Regions from separate parts of the Tessaracoccus flavus genome, predicted to be linked through region 3. Evidence: predicted binding sites of a transcription regulator. Region 3 holds the regulator's gene; each other region holds the start of a gene.
The links. The regulator LexA, encoded in region 3, represses DNA repair genes until DNA is damaged. The targets are predictions, from matches to a motif close to TCGAACANNTGTTCGA.

Region 1 (3,274 bases), 220 kb from region 3:
GATGTCGCAGTTGGGGAAGACGCAGCCCCGATCCCGGAGGCTCAGGGCCCGTCTGATGGCGGGGGTCACGAGTCGGCGCGACCGTCCGACATCCAGGATTTCCGACCGCGCCCCCAATACCACCGGAACCAGGTCTGCGTCGCAGCAGAGGCGCCGGAGCTCACCCGCGCTCAGTTTGTCGCCGGAAGGCAGAATCCCTGCGCCATCGGCTCGCGATTGGAGCGCATCAAGGCTTACCGTCACCACGAGCCTCGGCCGATCCCCGACAGTGGTGGGAGTGTCGCGCACGTGCCGGCTCAGTTCCACCAACGCATCGGCCCGGCGCTGGGCGGGGGTACGGCGGGCGTCCACCCCACGCTGCTCGCGGAACTCAGCGGGGCCTGCCCCTGCGTCACGGAGATCCCGCTCCCTGTTCCGTGCGGCTCTGCGGTCGCGTTCCACGAAAGCCTCGATGCTGCGGATGAACGGAGTTGCCTCCGCTTCGGGCAGCGATCCGCGAAACCACACTGACCCATCACCGTCGTCGCCGTACTGGAACGACCGGCGCGCGACGGCTCGCGCGCGGCGTGCCTCTGTGGCGTTGGCTTCGGCCGACTGGTCGGGAATCAACTCGGGCGCTACCTCTGCCAGCACAGCGGGAGCGAGTCTGCCCAGTTGCCTCGGGGTGTGGGAACCAGCCTTCGTCACCAGGATCTCTTCGGCCCTCTTTCGCGCGAGCGGAGTCAGACCGTCGGGCAACTCGGCCATGGCGCGGCTGATCGCCGCGGCGTGCCGATCGGAGATGTCACCTGCCAGAGCGGCGTCACGAGCGGCTTCATGCTTGTTGACGGCCGAGGCGTGGAACACCTGGCTGGCGGCCTCCTTGTTGTCCCTGTGTTCGTCGAGCGCGATCAGAGAGGTGATAGGCGTGCCGGTGGCGGGGAGGGCCGCGTTCGCCTGGTCCACCTCATCGATGAGCACATGGCTGAGGGTGGCCATCCTCTCCACCACTCGACGCGCCAGCCGCATGAGATGCACCCGCTCCTCACAAGACAGCGTTTGGCGCTGGGTGTGGTCGACGGACGACAGCAACTGATCGGCCGCTTCCAGGACCGCCAGGGTGCTGCGTCGGGTGTCATTCATGGAACGATTCTAACCGAACACCTGTTCCATACATACGTTCTAATGTATCCGTTATCTAATCGTTACCTTGAGGGTTGCGTGATGCGTGCGCCGCGCATGGGGCCCGATGTGCCAACCGGCGCAGAACTCGCTAAGCTAAGCGAGTTGCCTCAGGGCAACGGCGGGCTGTAGCGCAGCTTGGTAGCGCACTTGACTGGGGGTCAAGGGGTCGCAGGTTCAAATCCTGTCAGCCCGACAAGGTGTTTGTCCTTGTCAGATGGACATTGAGTTGTCTGTAGGGACGCCGTGCATGACTCAGCGTTGGGCCGGCGGCTCAACAAGTCAAATCGACCGAAGGAGAGCTTCTCCCGGTCTCTCTGGAACGGTCTGCAATCGAACAACTGGTGAGGTGAGCGTGAAAGCGAGGGGGCGTGAGATCATTCTTGCTCTGGCCTCGATCTCGCTGGGGCTCTTGGCTCTCGCATTGTCCACGACATTCACCTGCTCGGAAGTGTCGTGCGGTCCAACCTTGGACCCCTTTGCCCTCTTCTTCGCTGTTGTAGCTTTCATCGTCGCGGGGCTGCTTCTCTTCGGGAGGCGACGCCGCTGACCGAGTGGTGGCACCGTGACGGTTGCCGTGGACGGTTCGTCACGGCGCCGCACACACAGCAGCCGTGAATGAACCAGTCACCGCGGCCCCGCCCCCAGCTGTCATCGCGTTCGAACGCGTCGGTGTCACAAAGGAACGTTGCAACCTGAACCACACCCACCAGCGGGTAGTAGTTTCGCAGCACCCCGACGCATAAAGTGCCTTGTCAGACCATCAATTGGTTGGGCAGGGCCCTTTCGCATGCCAGAGGGCGTTCAGCCGCCCAGCGGGTATGCGTGGCGTGCTCGGCCTGCACGGCGAGGGCCGCCAGGCCCGCACCCAGACATGAGAAGAGTCTGGAACTCCAAGAACGTGAGCGTGCGGGGCGCGGGTCGCCGCCTGCGCCCCAGTGCGCCTCCGCATCACCCAAGGAGCGACTGCAGCTCAGGTCAACTTTGGTATTGGGGTAGAACTAACTCCTTGACGAACCGAGACCCCTACGTAAGTTTCACAGCACAACCAATTGTGGTCGTCGCCACGCGAACCGCGTCCCAGTCCCAATGGTGGGGCCAAGGGTCCGTCGCGAGCGGGGGAGGAGGTGCGCAGACCCATAGCTCGATGGCCAGCGGGCATCACCGAGCGCAACGGGGCGCTCACGCCGTTCGGCCAGTCACTCCCGGACATCAACCCATTCCGCCTCGAAAGGCATCACCATGAGAAAACTCATCGCGTGCGCCATCGGCATTCTGATGGCATTCAGCTTCGCAGCACCTGGCAACGCCATGCCGGTTGCGAGCGGCAACAACGTACACACCTTCCAGGCCGGGGCCTTTGAGGCCCACGACGGCTGGTACTCCGGCGAGATCCTCGTCGGGTGGCACGGCAACGGCAACAACACCACCGACCTCACGTTCACGGGCAACACGGGTGACGTCGTCGCCACCCCCTTCACCGTGGAGAGCAACAAGCAGCGGGAAGGCGCCGTGGGCGTCGAGATCGAGATGACGGCAGAGGAGCAGGAAGTCGTCTTCACCCTCACCAGAGTGAACGGCAAGAGCCTCACCACCACTGTCGAGGTACCCGCGCTCTACGCGGACACCGTGACGACCCATGCTCTGCGCACTGCGATCAACCCCGGCTACTACTATTCGGGGGCCCTCATCGACGCGGGCATCACCATGACCGCCGGTTCCGTGGACAAGGACTCCTTCCTCGCCAAGGCACGCGTCACCGAATACAACGGCGACGTGCAAGGTGGGTTCGGCAACTTCGGCTGGGACCCCGAGAAGTCGGACTATGCGCTCGGCGATGGCTGGGCGATGTGGAACGTCGTTGACGCCTACGTGTCCGACGCCGACGGAAACAGGGTGGAGAAGGGCCAGTACGTGAAGCTCGACATCGAGTGGGGCACGAGGACCGTCGAGGCCGGGAACGCGGCGGAACGCTACGACGTGCCTGCGACCCGGGCTGCCTGGTACGTCGGAGCGAGCCCCTGGACCTCCTACATGTCCTTCGCGACCGTCGACCTGGAGATCGAGCCGACGGCGTCGGCCCCGGTCGGCCTCCTCGATGCCGACTTCGTCC
Region 2 (3,274 bases), 900 kb from region 3:
CCGTGTCAGCCCTTGGCGGCTGCGGACTCCACCGAGGAGACGATGTCCTCGGGGGTGCCCTGGCCGGCGAGCATGTTGACGACGCCTGCGTTGAGGGCGTTTCCGACGTTCTGGCCGAGCATCGTGTCGAGCCAGACGGTCATGTAGGCGGCGTCCGAGTAGGCGCCGAGGATGTCCTGCAGGGCGGGATCGCTGACAGCCTCAGCAGCTTCCGCATTTGCAGGCAACGTGTTGAACGCCTCTGCGTAACCCTCCTGCTGCTCCTTCTCCGCGTAGAAGTTCATGAAGTCTGCGCAGACCTCAGGAGCGTCGATGTGGCAGGAGTAGCCGTCAGCGCCACCCATCATCGCGGTCGGGTCACCCTCGCCGCCTTCGATGGCGGGGAACGGGAACCAGCCGAGGTCGGGCAGCGGCTGCTCGTCGGGGGTGAGCGATGCGATGACGCCGGGGTTCCAGGCACCCATGAGTTCCATGGCGGCCTGCTTGTTGGCCAACAGGCCTGCGGAGCTACCGGCGCCCTGCTGGGCGGACGTCGTCAGGAAGCCCTGGTTGAAGGGCTCGGTGTCGGCGAATTCCTTCAGGTTCTGGCCGGCCTCGAGCCAGCACGGGTCGCTGAAGTCCTGGGCAGCGGCGCCCTCGATGGTCTCCTGGCTGCACTGACGCAGCACGAAGAAGTAGTACCAGTGCGCTGCAGGCCAGGCGTCCTTGCCGCCAAGCGCGATGGGCGAGATGCCCGCTTCCTTGAGCTTGGCGACTGCGTCGTTCAGTTCGTCGATCGTCTCCGGGGTGCCTTCGATCCCGGCCTGCTCGAACAGATCCTTGCTGTAGAAGATGCCGCCGGGCAGCAGCGACGTGGGCAGACCGTAGATCTTGCCGTCGACGTTGAACGTGTTGACGACACCCTCGCCGTAGGCAGCCTTGGTCTCCTCGGAGAGCTTGTCCGTGACGTCCATGATCTGGTTGGCCGCCACCATGTCGGCGAGCTTGCCACCGCCGCGGGCCATGAACAGGTCCGGCGCGTCGCCGGCGTTGAGCGCGGTCTGGAGGCGCCCGTCCATGTCTTCGTTCTGGATGACCTGGATCTCCCAGGAGACGTTCGGGTGCTCCTCGGAGAACGCGGCCGTGGTTTCCTCCCAGTAGGCCTTGCCGGGCCCGGTGGTGGCGTTGTGCCAGAAGCTCAGGGTCACCGGCTCCTGTGCTTCGGTGGCAGACGTGGTCTCGCCGCCGGTGGCCGGGGTCTCGGCTCCTGTGGTGGGGGTATCTGTGGTACCGCCGCCACATCCTGTAAGGATCAGAGCGGCGATAGCCGTTCCGATGAGGGCCTTCTTCATCGTGGTTCCTCCTAGTCAACTTTGACTTTGCAGCATTTGATTGTGCCGTGAGACTAATGATGTACTCTGGAATCGTGGTTGTCAAACGTTTTCGATAACGTTTTCGTAACCACCGCGTCGAGGGACGCGACACATCAGATCAACGGCGATGGAGCTGACATGAACCTCTGGGAGCAGACCGACCGACCCTTCGACGAGCGCGTGGAGGCACTGCTCGACGAGATGACCACAGCCGAGATGGCGGGTCAGCTCGGCGCGTTCTGGCCCCGGCCCAAGGAGCGCAAGGAGGGTGGCGGCGAGGTCGCGCCCATGGAATCCGTCATGTCGAGCGGGGAGTTCGAAGAGGTCAGCCGGGATGGGCTCGGCCACCTGACCCGCGTCTTCGGCAGTGCGCCGGTGGCCGTCGAGGAGGGAGTGGCGAACCTCGCGCGCTTCCAGGCGCAGGTGGTCGAGCGCTCCCGATTCGGCATCCCCGCCATCGCGCACGAGGAGTGCCTGACCGGGCTGACCGCATGGGGGGCCACCGTCTACCCGGCCGCGATTGCCTGGGGCGCCACCTTCGACCCGGATCTCATCGAGGAGATGGCGGCCGCTATCGGGCAGGACATGGCTGCGCTCGGCGTGCACCAGGGCCTGTCCCCGCTCCTCGACGTGGTGCGCGACTACCGCTGGGGCCGCGTGGAGGAGACCATCGGCGAGGACCCGCTTCTGGTCGGCTCGTTGGGCGCCGCCTATGTCCGCGGGCTCCAGGGCGCCGGCGTCGACGCCACGCTCAAGCACTTCGTCGGCTACTCGGCCTCCCGGGCAGGGCGCAACCACGCGCCGGTCAGCATCGGGACGCGCGAACTTGAAGACATCCTTCTCCCGCCGTTCGAGATGGCCGTGCGGGAGGGGGGAGTCGCCAGCGTCATGAACTCCTATTCGGACCTCGACGGTGTCCCGGCCGCAGCGAGCCGTCACCTCCTCACCCACGTGCTGCGCGAGCGTTGGGGCTTCACCGGAACCGTCGTGTCCGACTACTGGTCTGTGAGCTTCCTGCAGGGCATGCACCGCGTCGTCGACGATCTCACCGAGGCGGGCGCGCTCAGCCTGCGCGCCGGCATGGATGTCGAGCTGCCCGAGACCGGCGCCTTCGGGCACCTGGCCGAGGCCATCGACAGGGGCTTGCTCAGCGAGGCCGAGCTGCGCGAGGCCACGCGGCGGGTTCTGCTGCAGAAGGCGAAGCTCGGGCTGCTGGATCCGGACTGGGATCCGCAGACGGCCGGTGCGGCCACCGACCTCGACAGCCCCCGCAACCGGGACATCGCCCGCCGGGTCGCGGAGGAATCCATCGTCCTCCTGGCGAACGAGCAGGAACTGCTTCCGCTGCGAGCCGAGAAGATCGCGCTGGTCGGCCCCATCGCCTCCGACGCGTTGACGTTCCTGGGCTGCTACTCATTCCCCAACCACGTCATGCAGCGCCATCCCGACATGAGCACCGGCCTCGACATGGTCACGCTCGCCGACGCCGTCCGCGCGGAGTTCGCCGACGCCGAGGTGGCCGTCGAGGCGGGTGTGCCCATCCTCGACCCCGACACCTCGGGGATCGCCGCCGCCGTCGAGGCCGCGAAGGCTGCTGAGGTGGCAATCGTCGCCGTGGGGGACAAGGCCGGGATGTTCGGCCACGGCACCTCCGGAGAGGGGTGCGACGTTGTGGACCTGCGCCTGCCCGGCGCGCAGGCCGCCCTCGTCGAGGCCGTCCTCGACACCGGCACGCCAACGGTGCTGCTCGTCGTCTCGGGTCGCCCGTACTCGCTCGGCGCGTTCGCCGACCGTGCGGCCGCCATCGTCCAGGCCTTCATGCCCGGCGCCGAGGGCGGCATGGCGATGGCCGGGGTCCTCTCCGGCCGCGTGAACCCCGTCGGCAAGCTGCCCGTCGGCATCCCGGACCACCCGGGTGGCCA
Region 3 (3,274 bases):
GATGCCGAGCGGACACAGGCGGCGGCCGCGGTGAAGGAGATCTTCGACGTGGCCGACCGCATCGCGAAGCTCTCGGACAAGGACGTGGTGTGGGTGACCTCGTCCGACATCCTGGGCAGAGCTGCATACGTGGCCCCGCTCGATGTGGCGCACCTGCTGCGCGACGAGGTCTTCTCCACCACCACCACGGTGTTGACTTCGGCGACGCTGAGCCTCGGGGGGACCTTCGAGCCCGCCGCAGGTGCCGTGGGATTGGCCGCTGCGAACAGGGTCGGCCTCGAGGAGGAGTCGGATAATCCTCTGGCCTGGCGGGGGCTGGACGTCGGCTCGCCCTTCGACTACCGGCGCCAGGGGATCCTCTACGTGGCGCGTCGGCTACCGCCGCCGGGCAGGGACGGGCTGAGCGAGGAGACGCTGGCGGAGATCGCGCAGCTGGTGTGGGCCGCTGAGGGCCGGACGCTCGGGCTCTTCGCCTCGCGGCGGGCGGCGGATCAAGCGGCGGAGTACTGCCGTCGGGAGCTACCGGACTTCACGATCCTCGCGCAGGGCGACGCGCAGCTGTCGGAGCTGACCCGCACCTTCACCGCGGACCCGGCGACCTCGCTGTTCGGCACCATGTCTCTCTGGCAGGGCGTCGACGTGCCGGGGGAGACGTGCCAGTTGGTCATCATCGACAAGATCCCGTTTCCGCGGCCCGACGACCCCCTCATGCAGGCGCGGAAGAAGGCCGTCGACGACGCGGGCGGTAACGGCTTCATGTCGGTGGCCGCGACCCACGCAGCGCTCCTCCTCGCGCAGGGGACCGGGCGGCTCATCCGCCGCTCGGAGGACCGCGGCGTGGTCGCGGTGTTGGACCCGCGCCTCGCGACGGCCCGCTACGGCTCGTTCCTCAAGGCCTCGCTGCCGGGATTCTGGCTGACGACGGACGGCGACGTCGCGGTCCAGGCCCTCCGGAGGCTCCGCGGAGACTAGAGCTTGCGGATGACGGCCACGACCTTGCCCATGACGTGGGCGTGGGTGCCGTCGATCGGCGAGTACCTCTCGTTGTGGGGGAGCAGCCACACCTGGCCGTCCTTCTTCCGAAGCGTCTTGACCGTGGCCTCGTCGTCGAGCAGCGCGGCGACGATGTCGCCATTGACCGCATCGTCCTGGCGCCGAACGACGACCCAGTCTCCGTCGCAGATGGCGGCCTCGACCATCGAGTCACCCTTGACCTCCAACATGAAGACCTGGCCGTCGCCCACAAGCTGACGGGGGAGCGCGAACACGTCTTCGATGTGCTGTTCGGCCAGGATGGGCCCGCCTGCGGCGATCCGACCCACCAGTGGCGCCGCCACCGCGTTGGGCTTGTTGTCGTAGGTCTGCGCAGAGTCGAAGCCCTCACCCTCACCCGGCAGCTTCACGACGAGCGCCCTGGGGCGGTTGGGGTCGCGGCGGATGAAGCCCTTCCCCTCGAGCACCTTGAGCTGGTAGGTCACGCTCGAGGTGGACGCGAGGTTGGCGCGCTGGGCGATCTCACGGATGCTCGGGGGGTAGCCGACCTCCTCGATGGACTGGCGCAGCACGTGGAGGATCGCCAATTGGCGGGTGGTGAGACCGTGATTGCCCGCTGGCGCGTCAGGGAGTGCGGCGATCTCGGCGTACTCGGCATCGACGGACGCGTTGGTGGGCCTGCCTCGACGGGGGCGCTTCTTCTCTTCAGCCATGCGTCAAGCCTAGCCCAGGGCAGGCACAGGTGTTCGAAAAGAAACGCACGTGTCGCCGACGAAATCGTCGGGCGATCGAAAAATGTCAGAGCTGCCGGATGCAATGGGCGCACAACACGAAAAACGTTGACATCGAACGGGTGTATGAATTCATTCGCCTCTATGGCATAGTTCTATACGAACACCCGTTCTAGCAGAGAGGGGTCACAATGGCCATCACCAGCGCAGTTCGCTTCGAGATCGTCGAGAAGGGCGCCCGCAGGGTCGTCACCGCCGCTCCTCCCGCGCGCCCGGATCTGCACCTCCCTGAGGCGCACCCGGCCAGGCCCGTTGCGCCCGGACGGAGTCAGCGCGCCGCTTCGTGCGCGGTCGAGCGCCCGTCCGCCCGCCCCTCCGCCTGGCTTGCCGTCAAGGTGGCAGCTGTGGCCGCCCTGGCTATTCTCGGGACGGCCGTCTCCGGCCAGTCGCTCGTGCTGGCCGAGCCCAACCCCGCGGCAGAGTATGTCGCCGGCCATCCGGCCTGGGTGCACGTCACCGCGCCGTAGGACGCGGCACAAGTCGGGCGTGTCGGTCTTGCGCGCGGGGCAGTGGCGAGCCTAGTCTCTTCTCTACATCTAGTAGTTACAGGGATGTCACTCCACAACAAGTTGTGTTTTACGGGTTGTGTTTTGAGGAGTGACATGGCACCGTTGCTCTCCCAGTGAGATTCGCGAAAGGTCGACGACCATGCATTGCCCGTTCTGCCGTCACGGCGACACCAAGGTGTCGGATTCCCGTGCCACGGAGGACGGGTCCGCCATCCGCCGACGTCGGCTCTGCCCGGTGTGCGAACGGAAGTTCACCACCGTCGAGCAGATCGTGCTGACCGTGGTCAAGCGTTCGGGCGTCGTCGAGGCGTTCAGCCGCGACAAGGTGGTGCGCGGGGTGTCCAAGGCCTGCAAGGGTCGGCCGGTGACCGCCGCCCAGCTCGCAGCACTCGCCCAGCGGGTGGAGGAGTCGTTGCGGGCCTCGGGCCAGGCGGAGATCCCGGCCGAGAGCATCGGCGTGGCCATCCTCGGTCCCCTGGAAGAGCTGGATTCGGTGGCCTACCTCCGGTTCGCCAGCGTGTACAAGAACTACGACTCGGTCGACGATTTCCAGAAGGAGATCGATGCGCTGCGGCTCAGCGCGGCCGAGAGGATGGCTGCACCGCACGGGCTGAAGATGCCCGTCGGGTCGGCCCAAGAGCCACTCATCAACTGACCAGCACCACAGCAGCAGCACCTATCAGAGGGGATCTATTATGACCGCCACCGCCACGCGCACCTCGCGTCGCAAGGCCACCGACCAGCCGGAGGGCAAGGGGCTCGTCATCGAGCGTGTGTTCACCAAGGAGGGTGTCCACCCGTACGACGAGGTCGAGTGGGACCGTCGTGACGTCGTCCAGACGAACTGGAAGACCGGCGAGACCGTGTTCGAGCAGCACGGCGTCGAGTTCCCCAACTCGTGGAGCGTCAACGCGTCGACGATCGTCACCACCAAGTACTTCCGGGGCGCACTGGGCACCGAGCAGCGCGAGAACAGCCTCA

Region 1: RPIT_RS06025 (HNH endonuclease signature motif containing protein) is a predicted target of LexA. The motif match lies at 1,136-1,151, and genes of this name have one in related genera.
Region 2: RPIT_RS11290 (beta-glucosidase) is a predicted target of LexA. The motif match lies at 1,423-1,438, and genes of this name have one in related genera.

The regions. Positions count from the first base shown of each region.
Region 1 covers NZ_CP019605.1:1,309,864-1,313,137, reverse strand. Annotated here, with positions in the region: gene RPIT_RS06025 (HNH endonuclease signature motif containing protein) at 1-1,122, opposite strand, end outside; tRNA gene RPIT_RS06020 (tRNA-Pro) at 1,284-1,357, shown strand; gene RPIT_RS06010 (carboxylesterase family protein) at 2,404-3,274, shown strand, end outside.
Region 2 covers NZ_CP019605.1:2,428,113-2,431,386, reverse strand. Annotated here, with positions in the region: gene RPIT_RS11295 (extracellular solute-binding protein) at 6-1,331, opposite strand; gene RPIT_RS11290 (beta-glucosidase) at 1,491-3,274, shown strand, end outside.
Region 3 covers NZ_CP019605.1:1,527,497-1,530,770, reverse strand. Annotated here, with positions in the region: gene RPIT_RS06980 (ATP-dependent DNA helicase) at 1-972, shown strand, start outside; gene lexA (transcriptional repressor LexA) at 969-1,706, opposite strand; gene RPIT_RS06970 (hypothetical protein) at 1,916-2,251, shown strand; gene nrdR (transcriptional regulator NrdR) at 2,433-2,948, shown strand; gene RPIT_RS06960 (vitamin B12-dependent ribonucleotide reductase) at 2,989-3,274, shown strand, end outside.